3 regions of the Hahella sp. NS-SX17 genome follow, and region 2 is predicted to be linked to each of the others. Evidence: predicted binding sites of a transcription regulator. Region 2 holds the regulator's gene; each other region holds the start of a gene.

Region 1 (3,273 bases), 420 kb from region 2:
TGAAGCAACGGGCGGAGAGGGCGAGGGGAAGATGTCCGTAAGCGAATAACTCGGTTTCAATGGGCGTGGCGAGACTCCCCAGAACTCCCTCCAGGGCGTGACGGCTGATTTCTACGGGCGGCGTCCAGCGTTTCGCGCCTGTCTGGCGCATGATTTCCAGCGCTGGCGCGTTATAGAGATTCAGGTAAGGGCCGGCGATGAAGGGCTTGCCGGCTTCCGACATCAGGTGCGCCGCGGCCATGTCATTGGCTTCCACGCTCAGGCGATCATTAGCATTAGCCGCCTTGCAGATGGCGCGCAGAGTTTTTAATTCAGACTCCGCTTCTATTAACGCCAGAGTGGAAAGCGCAACCTCTTTTCCCACATCAAGCAGTGTGTCAGCGATGTCCAGCCAGTCGCGCAAGTTCATCTCCCGGCGCTTGGAACAGACAGTTTCTCCGAGATAGACAATATCGACCGGCGCGGCGGCGACCTGTGAATAGAATTGAACGACCATGTCTTTCGGCCAGAAATAAGGCAGGGGACCCAGAGAAATTTTCATAGTACTGCGCCTTCTGTTGGTGGTTCGGGCATACGCGACCTGAGGTATGCGCCCGTTGATTTACTGCCAGGGACGTGAATACGCGCCCAATGTGGTTTGCGCGCCCTCTGACAGCGCCTGTAACGCCTCCAGCCAATCTTGCTGACATTGGAACGCCGCAGGTTCGCGTTGGAAGCAATCCAGCGCCTGACGCCAAGTGGACACGACCTGTGCGACATAAGACGGGCTGCGCTGTCGGCCTTCTATCTTCACCGCCTTGACGCCGGTCGCAGCGAGTTCTGGAATGAGATCGAGGGTGTTCAGGCTGGTCGGCTCTTCAAAAACGTGGAATGCATGGCTGTCGCCAGCGTCAAAGCGTCCCTTGCATAAAGTGGGATAACCGGCGTTTTCGTCCGCTTCGAAGCGATCGATGAGAGAGCCATTTAGGCGGGACTCCAGGCGTCCGTCTTTCTGCTCCCACTTCACGAACTTGGCGGGCGAGCAGGCGCCGCTGTTGTTGGGCGATTCGCCGGTCATGTAGGACGACATATAACAACGTCCCTCCGCCATGATGCACAGGCTGCCGAAAGCGAAGACTTCCAGATCAACCGGGCTGTGCGACGCCACCTGCCGCACCTGCGGCAAGGACAAGACTCTGGGCAGGACCGCTCGCTTGATATTAAAACGGTCATGATAGAAGCGCAGCGCTTCATAGTTGGTGGCGGAGCCCTGTACGGAGAGATGCAGGTTAAGCTGGGGATACTGGCGGGCGGCGTAATCCATGACGCCAATATCGGCGGCGATCAGCGCGTCCGCCTGTAATCCGGCGACTTTATCCACTGCGTTGCGCCAGCGCTCCCAACCTTGGGACTGCGCATAGGTATTGATGGCGACGAAGAGCTTCACGCCGCGGTCGCGGGCGTAAGCCAGCGCCTGTTGAGCTTTGGCGTCGTCGAAATTCAGCCCGGCGAAATGGCGGGCGTTGGTGTCGTCTTTGAATCCGATGTAAACAGCGTCAGCGCCATTATCCACGGCGGCGCGAAGAGCGGGAGGACTTCCCGCCGGACAAACCAGCTCCATTGCATACTCCCAGGGCGGCAAATGCGAGTAAGGTAGCAAAAGCGCTGTGTGAGGGATTTGATGGAAATCAATATGCCCGGGGTCCCGAGTCTATTTAATAACGACGACTAAACGCTGCGACAAGGGAGACTGATGTTCATGTTCAAAAGCCCGCTGCAATTATCCAAAGAACTCGCCGCCGCGCTGCCTGCGCTGACAGAGGTGGTGCGCCGGCCGGGGCGCTATCTTCTGCATCCCCTGGCGCGCACGCCGTTTCCGCTACAGGCAGCGCTTATTCGCAAGCTGCTGCAGGACGGTTTCGGTGAGGCGATCAGAGAAGGAGAGTTCGACTCTCTTATTCATCGCTGGGTCAAAGTGACGGTGGTGGATTTGGAGCTGAGCTGGAGCCTGAGTCTTGCTGAGGATCGCTCCATCAGAGTGGCGCTAACGGAAACGGCGGATACGGAAATCCGGGGCGATTCCGCCGCCTTCGCCCTGATTGCTGGCCGCAGGATGGACCCGGATACGTTGTTTTTTCAACGTCGGATTGTGATTCTCGGTGATACGGAGCTGGGGCATGAAATGAAAAACCTGCTGGATACCGGCGATCTTAACGACCTGCCTGCGCCCGTCCATAAGCTGCTGGAGCTGGCTTCCTCCGTCGCTGCTTACTGGGAAGCCTCCAAACGGGATCTGGCGGCGGCGCTGAGTTATAAGATTCCCGTTGCGCCGCAAACCTCCTGACGTCTGAAAGCCGGCGTCAGAAAAACGCCAGCCAGGCTCCAACGCCGATCATCAGGGTTCCGGCGATGCGGTTCAACAAGCGGACGTTATCGCCTTGCAGGAGGAAGTGGCGCAGCGTGCGGCCGCCGCTGGCGTATAACACCAGGCAGAAAAACTCCACTATCAACAAGATTGACACCAGGGTCGCCAGTTGCGGCGCCATCGGGGCGTCGGTCGAAATAAAGGGCGGCAACAGCGACACCATAAACGCCCAGCCCTTGGGGTTGGAAATCGCCGTCACAAAGCCCTGGGTGGCCAGCTCTGTGGGGCTGGCGACGCGGGTATCCTCCATTTTTTCGGGAATGGCCATCTTGCCTCGGGATAGCCACATCTGCACGCCAAGATAGGCGAGGTAGGCCCCGCCAACGTATTTCATAACGGCGAATACCTGCGGGTACTGCAGCATCAAGGTGGCGACGCCTATGACAGAGGCGACGGAGACAATACCAACGCCGACCAACTCGCCCCACATCATCCAGAACGTACGCTTCAATCCAATGCTTAATCCCATCGTCAACGCCAGCGTCATACACATGCCCGGGGTGGCGGACACAAACAGGCAGGTGGAGAGAAACACCAGAAGCACGGAATAGTCGGTCATACAGCAGTCGTCCTGAAAGCGATGGGATAGCGGATGGCGTTAGGGGAATAAATCAGAAAAGCCATTATCAGGCAAGCCGCAGCCGCCCGATAATTGCTTTTTTTCAATGGAGCCTCGGCGCCGGCGGGCGCCGGAGGCTAAGTCGGAGAGATCAGGCGTGAGACAGCTCGCCGTCCACGTCTTCCTGTTTTTCGACCTGACTGTGGTCCGTGCCCAGGATCATGTACATGGTGGGCACTACAAACAGTGTGAAGATCGTACCGATGGACAGGCCGGATGCGATCACCAGACCGATATCGAAACGACTGAC
Region 2 (3,273 bases):
GGTGATTCTGTTGGATATGGCGCTACATGGACTGCGGATGGTCCAACGAGAATGGGGGTCGTTGCGGTCGGCTACGGCGATGGCTACCCGAGGCAGATGCAAAGCGGGGCGCCTGTTGCGGTGTGTGGCAAGCGGACGAAAATTATCGGTCGTGTATCTATGGATATGCTGACAGTGGATATTACCCATATTCCGGAGGCGCGTATTGGGTCGGAAGTGGAGTTGTGGGGGGGGATTATTTCTGCTGATGAAGTTGCAGGATACGCCTCAACAATCTCCTATACTTTATTTACTGGTATGACCTCGAGAGTGCCCAGAGTCTACCTTGGCGGCTCCACTGCGGGCTAAGACGGCGCTTACGCGATAAGCGCTTAGATAAGGCTTCTGGGTGACGCCCGAAGCGCTGGGTTTGCTAAAATTCTGCCGGGCAGCCAATATTGTTAGCATATATATTCTTCAGGCGATCCGCCTTCTGCGGGGCGTCAAAGGCCATAAGAAGCATTTAAGGGGGCATGAGTGATTGTTTGTGTGACGGGAATAGATTCGCCTATAGGTAAGGCTATAGCTCAGCGCCTGCAGCAGAGCGGTATAGCAGTGGAGGGCGTACCCTACGAACAGTTCCTGATGACTAATGATGCTATCGTGCGTGGAATGAAGGCGATGCCCGTTGCGGATTTTGTTGTTCACGCAGCGGAAATGGGGGATCTGTTCAAGTCGGAGCAACATCCGGACTTGGCGTATCAAGTTAACGTGTCTGCTTGTGTGGCGGTTGCGGAGGTCGCAGCCTTATGGAAAGCGCCGATTATTCATTTATCGAGTCATCTTGTCTTTGATGGCGTCAAAAAGAACCCCTATATTTCGGCAAACAAAGGTCGTCCGCTTTCTGTATATGGTCGGACTAAGTTGCAGAGTGAGCAGTGGTTTCAGGAAAACTATAGCAAGCATCTGATTTTGAGGATGGGGTGGTTGCTGGAAGCTGGCGCTCAAGGATGGCTGCAGACGATGCTGACGGCTTTGTCTTCAGGCAAGAGACTTAACGCCAGTACGGATATGCAGTTGACGCCTGTTGCGGTGGATGATGTGGCGAGAGTGGTGGACGCTATTATTAAGCAGTTAAGTTGTAATATTTCTGTGTGGGGCGTCTATCATTATGCTGGCGCTGAAACAGTGACGCACTTTGAGCTGCTGAAGGCGATTGTATTGCAGGCATTCGGTCAAGAGGAAATGTTGCAGGCTCTGATAGAGAAGAAAGGCGCTGATGTGTTGCCTGGGGTGGCCCTGCCTGCGAATGGGGCGTTGGGGTGCATCAAATTGCGAAACACCTTTGGCGTTAAACAGCTTCCCTGGCGTCGTTATCTGCCTGCGCTGATTGAGCAATGCCAGCAGCGTGGCGCTGTGAAATCAACTGAAAACTGTTTGGAAGAGACCCGCTAGCGGGCGTTGAGTGCTGACTCCTTGTGGTGCTCCAGGCACTTGGTGTCATGGCGAAGGATCTTCTGCAGTTCGTCTAATTGCAATATTTGGACTTCTCTTCCTTGCACTTTGATAATGCCGTTGTTCTGGAAGCGAGTGATGACTCGGCTGACGGTTTCGACCGCCAAGCCTAAATAGTTGCCTATATCGCTACGCGGCATGGGTAACCTGAAATTTGTGCCGGACAGGCGACGACGACTGAAGCGGGTCGACAGGGATAGTAAAAGCGATGCTATGCGCTCCTCAGCGGAGTTTTTGCTCAGTAACATGGTGAGTTGCCTGCTTTCCTGAATCTCTTTGCTCATCAATGAGAAAAAGTGGTGTTGCAGGCTGGGAATATCTGAGGCGAGGTCTTCAAATTTTTCCAGAGGAATTTCGCATACGCTGGTGCGCTCAAGTGAGACGGCGGAGCAGGAGTATTTTTCCATGCTAACGCTGTCCAGGCCGATAATTTCTCCGGGCAGGTAGAAACCCGTTACCTGCTCTTCGCCTTCCTCGGACACGGTGAATGTTTTAATTGCGCCGCTGCGCACCGCGAAGCATGAGCGAAACGGCGTGTGCTGCTCAAAAATATACTCGCCGCGATTTAGCATTTTCCCCTGGCGAATAATTTCTTCCAGGCGATCAATGTCTTCAGCCCCGACTGCGATAGGAATGCAAAGCTTGCTCAAATTACATTCATGGCAGCCTCTGTGTAAGCTAAAAGGAGAGGAGGTTGCTATATGCTTGCTTTCCATCGGTCGCCTCGTGGCTGAATGAGTGAAACTGCTTAAAGAGGCTTCTAGGATAGCCAATAGCTATTTAAAAGCAAATCCCCACAGCAGGAAAAATAAGGGGAAAACCTGCGCTCGCCTTTGTTTTTACATTGCTTTTACCTTTTGTTACAGCAGCGCCTGAGTGTATCGGATCGCCCGCGCTGGAAGTTCGCTGTTATCGAGAGTTTTGTAGTAATCATCCAGCTGTGTGGCGTTGCGCAACTGGTAATGGGGGGTGTATGAAAATGCGCCCAGCCCGACGCCGTGCAAGCAGTTAACGCCTTGACTTATCAGTCCAGTCCAGGGGAGGGCGAAAAAGTCCTGGGTTATCGGAATGAAAGATGCGGATTTGATGCGTCGTTTGAAGTCCTTGAGTGTGGCCTCCAGCCCAAGGGAACTGCTGGTTTCTGGCTTGTGGCAGGAAAGCAAAACGCCTTGTGGTCTTTCGGTGAGCACCTCTTCGAGGTGCTGTGATAGCGCAGCTTGAGTGGCGGGGGACACCTTAAGACGCAGATAGACAGCTTTGAAATCAAATGCCCGAATGGTTTGCAGCCAGCTCTTTAGGTCTTTAATGGGGAATGATTGCGCATGCTCGCCCGGATCATTGATACAAATGATATTAAAGCCCAGTCCCTTAATTAGGGCGAGCGCTTCCTCGGAGTCAGGGCGCGCGTCCAGCTCAATGACGTGCCGAGCGTCAGCGCCAAAGTTCAGCTTAAATTCCCTGCCTAAGTAGTACATCACTTGAGTTTGCGCTGCTGGCGTCAGCTGGCGCACTAAGTCGCCAAACCAGTGCAAATATTTGACCTGACTGCCCTCAGGAAGTGATTGCTTGAGAAGTTTTACTTCTTTCACAACGTAGTTGATGTATTTTTGCAGACTCGCGTTCATGGAAGGAAGTTGGCGAGTGTAGTTCTCCGCGCTGACGAGTGCATTAAAACAAGGCGCCTGAACGCTCAGGGCGAATCCACCCTCGTAGGAGCGAGACAGGGAGCTGTTGCGATAGTCTGCGGTGTAAGCTCCTTCGTTCAAGGCGCTCCAGTTT
Region 3 (3,273 bases), 1.1 Mb from region 2:
GCCGATCTGCTGATCGCTCCCGCTGCATATGCGGACTAGCCCAGCAGCAACGGAAACGCCACTTCACCCGCCGCCGACGCCCAGTTGCGCACCAGTTCAGCCACCATGGCGTTGGTGCTGGTCAGCCGCACGCCGGCGCGCTCCATACGTCGCCAGGACATTTCTTCCGCGATCTGATTGGTGGAGCCACAGGCGTCGCACACGACCTGTACGTTAAAGCCTTCCTCCACCGCGCTGATGGCGGGAGAAACCATGCACACGTCCGTGGTCACGCCAGCCATGACGAAATTGCGTTTACCAGTTATACGGCACGCTTCCGCAAACGCTGGATCATCCCAGGCGTTCACTACGCCAATACGCTTGATGCGGGCGGCGAACGCGTCCGGGGCGATTGCTTCCAGTTCCGGCATCAGAGGGCCCTGCACGTCGACATTGGTTTCCTGGCTGGAAGTGAGCACCAACGGCATGCCCACGCCCTTGGCGAATGACGCCAGAATGATCACGTTGCGCCGCAACAGCTCCAGAGGCGTAGTGGACGCCCAAGTATTCGTGCCGGTCTGGTGATCGATAAGAATCATCGCGGTGTCGTCAATGTTAAAGCGTTGCATCTCAGTTACCTCGTTAGTGGAGTCAGTGAGATACTACATTGATCCATTTGAAAGATAATGGCCGCGATTGCTATTCTCTTTTTCATATTTGCAACAATAACCAACCACTATGAAAGACCTGTCCGCCCTGCAAAACGTCGCCCTGTTTGTGGAGGTGGCGCGCACTCGCAGCTTCAGCCGCGCCGCGGAGAATCTGGGTTTGTCGACAGCCACCCTGTCCCGACGCATCCGCGCGCTGGAGCGTGAGTCGGGAATCAGCCTGTTCGCCCGCACCACTCGCCGCGTCGAGCTGACCGAGGCCGCGCGGCGCTACTTCGAGCGTTGCGAACGTCTGGTGGATGAGGCTTTCAGCGCTCAGGAAGCCCTGTTCGAAGAAGCCAAGCGCCCGCAAGGCACGCTGCGACTGTCCATGCCGGTGGACCTGGGCGTCCACTATATCGCCCCCTTGCTGCCGGAGTTCGCCCGTCGCTATCCGGGCATTGATTTCGAAATCGATTTATCGCCGCAACATCGCGATCTGGCCATCGAGCAGATCGATGTGGCGATCCGCCTTGGCGTGGTGAAGGATCAGAACCTGGTCAGCCGACGCATCGGCTGGATCGAGCAAGGCCTGTTCGCCTCTCCGACTTACCTGCAGCGTCAACCTGCGCCTTCCCATCCCGACCAGCTCAGTGAACACGACTGCATCATCATTGGCGCGCAGGCCCAGGCGGTCTGGCGCCTTCAGCGCGCCGAGGAAACCGTAGAGGTTGCGGTTAAAGGGCGGTTCGCCGTCAACAATGTCAGCCTGATGCGCGTACTGGCGGAACGCGGATTTGGCGTCGCCAGTCTGGCGACAGTGCTGGCCCGCGACGCGCTGGCTGAAGCGCGCTTGATGCCCATACTGACGGACTGGACAGTACCCCGACTGCCTGTGCAGGCGGTCACTTCCTCGCGCCTGCAAACCGCCTGCGCAAAAGCGTTTATCAGTTATCTGGCCGAGCGCTTCACCTCCATTTGAATCCAGCCGCTCCCAGACCTTTGATCTGAGTCAGATTCCCCGCAAATACCTCTTTGGTGTACTGGATTCACTTAATAATAGCGTTAAGAATAGGAAAGATTCTCAATCTCACTTTCATTTAAAGGCGGTCGTATGAGCACGTTCGAGCATAAGCCTTTCCCTCTGGCGCTGGCGCAAGAGAGCGAAAGAGTGAAAGTTCATCTGTTACGCGGGGGCAAAAGCCTGGAAATGCGTTTGACCTCACTGGGGCTCAACGTGGGATGCGAGCTGACCGTGCTGCACCGCAAGGGCGCGGATCTGGTCGTCATTCGCGCCGATTCACGCCTGGCGTTGGGCGCCGGTATGGCGCAGAAAATCATGGTGGTGCGCGAAGGCGCCGCTACAAGCCGTCACTGAGGAGAATCCCGCGACAATGAGCAACGTCAGCCTCAAAGATCTCAAAGTCGGCGATCAGGGCCGCGTATTAGGCTTCGGCGAAGGCGGCAAAAATTATCGCCGCAAACTGTTATCCATGGGCTTGACCCCCGGCGTCGAATTCAGCGTCACCCGCTATGCGCCTATGGGCGATCCAGTGGAAATCCTGGTGCGGGGATTTCGCCTCAGCCTGCGCAAAGACGAAGCAGGCGGCATTCTGATAGAGAAAATCTAGCCTTCTCTGAGTTCATTCATCTTGAATTCAGATGTATCAGCCCGGTCCCAAGCAGTTTTTTGGAGAGAGCAAGTCGATCATGGCCAGTCCCGAGCGCAACGCGGAAAAATACGTCATCGCAGTGGTGGGCAACCCCAACTGCGGCAAAACCACCTTATTCAACGCACTGACCGGCTCCAAACAGCGGGTGGGCAACTGGCCCGGCGTGACCGTAGAGCGCAAGAGCGGGCGTTTCTCGTTTCAAGGCGTGGACTTTGAGCTGATCGATCTGCCAGGCACCTATTCCCTCGACGTCTGTGAAGAAGACGTTTCCCTGGATGAGCAAATCGCCAGAGATTTCGTCGCCGGGCGCGAAGCAGACCTCATCATCAATATCGTCGACGCCTCCAACCTGGAGCGCAACCTTTACCTCACTTGCCAGTTGCTGGAAATGAAAACGCCGTTACTGACGGCGCTGAACATGATGGATGTGGCGGAGGAGCGCGGTCATGCGGTGGCTCACGACAGGCTGGCCAGTCTGTTGGACTGTCCCGTGGTTCCTATTGTGGCGGCATCCGGCGTCGGTCTGCCGCAGTTGAAGGCGGCGATTCTGGACGCCGCGCGCCGCAAACATGTCTCCAACGCCAACATCACCTATCCCTCCCCTGTCGCCGAAGCGCTTAATGCCCTGACTCCCATGCTGATCAAGCATAGCGAAGGCAAATGCGATCCGCGCTGGCTGGCGACGCGGATGCTGGAAGGCGACGCTTCGGCCTTGAAACTGGCTGACGCGACGCTGCGCGCCAAAGTGGAGGAACTGCAAGAAAACGTAGTGCAACAGCTGGAGGACGACATCGATATCTGTCTGGCGGACGCCCGCTATAGCTTCGTCAACGAGGTAGCAAGCGCCAGCGTCAAACGCAACCATGAAGTGCAACGCAGCCTATCCGACAAAATTGACCGCGTAGTCCTGAACCGCATGCTGGGCATTCCCATATTTCTCGTCGCCATGTACTTGATGTTCATGTTCACCATCA

What was found. The regulator FNR, encoded in region 2, switches genes on or off when oxygen is low (the NO sensors DNR and NnrR bind a similar motif). The targets are predictions, from matches to a motif close to TTGATNTANATCAA.
Region 1: a site for FNR is predicted at 1,658-1,671, ahead of ubiU (ubiquinone anaerobic biosynthesis protein UbiU). Genes of this name have one in related genera too.
Region 3: a site for FNR is predicted at 1,629-1,642, ahead of AC2IBB_RS14785 (FeoA family protein). Genes of this name have one in related genera too.

Annotation. Positions count from the first base shown of each region.
Region 1 is NZ_CM170632.1:2,633,387-2,636,659, forward strand. Features, by position in the region: gene AC2IBB_RS11875 (U32 family peptidase) at 1-541, opposite strand, end outside; gene ubiU (ubiquinone anaerobic biosynthesis protein UbiU) at 602-1,600, opposite strand; gene ubiT (ubiquinone anaerobic biosynthesis accessory factor UbiT) at 1,739-2,323, shown strand; gene AC2IBB_RS11890 (LysE family translocator) at 2,340-2,963, opposite strand; gene AC2IBB_RS11895 (efflux RND transporter permease subunit) at 3,115-3,273, opposite strand, start outside.
Region 2 is NZ_CM170632.1:2,211,635-2,214,907, forward strand. Features, by position in the region: gene alr (alanine racemase) at 1-348, shown strand, start outside; gene AC2IBB_RS10035 (SDR family oxidoreductase) at 529-1,434, shown strand; gene fnr (fumarate/nitrate reduction transcriptional regulator Fnr) at 1,431-2,210, opposite strand; gene AC2IBB_RS10045 (hypothetical protein) at 2,355-3,273, opposite strand, start outside.
Region 3 is NZ_CM170632.1:3,293,201-3,296,473, reverse strand. Features, by position in the region: gene AC2IBB_RS14795 (isochorismatase family protein) at 36-608, opposite strand; gene AC2IBB_RS14790 (LysR family transcriptional regulator) at 718-1,608, shown strand; gene AC2IBB_RS14785 (FeoA family protein) at 1,741-2,004, shown strand; gene AC2IBB_RS14780 (FeoA family protein) at 2,021-2,257, shown strand; gene feoB (Fe(2+) transporter permease subunit FeoB) at 2,289-3,273, shown strand, end outside.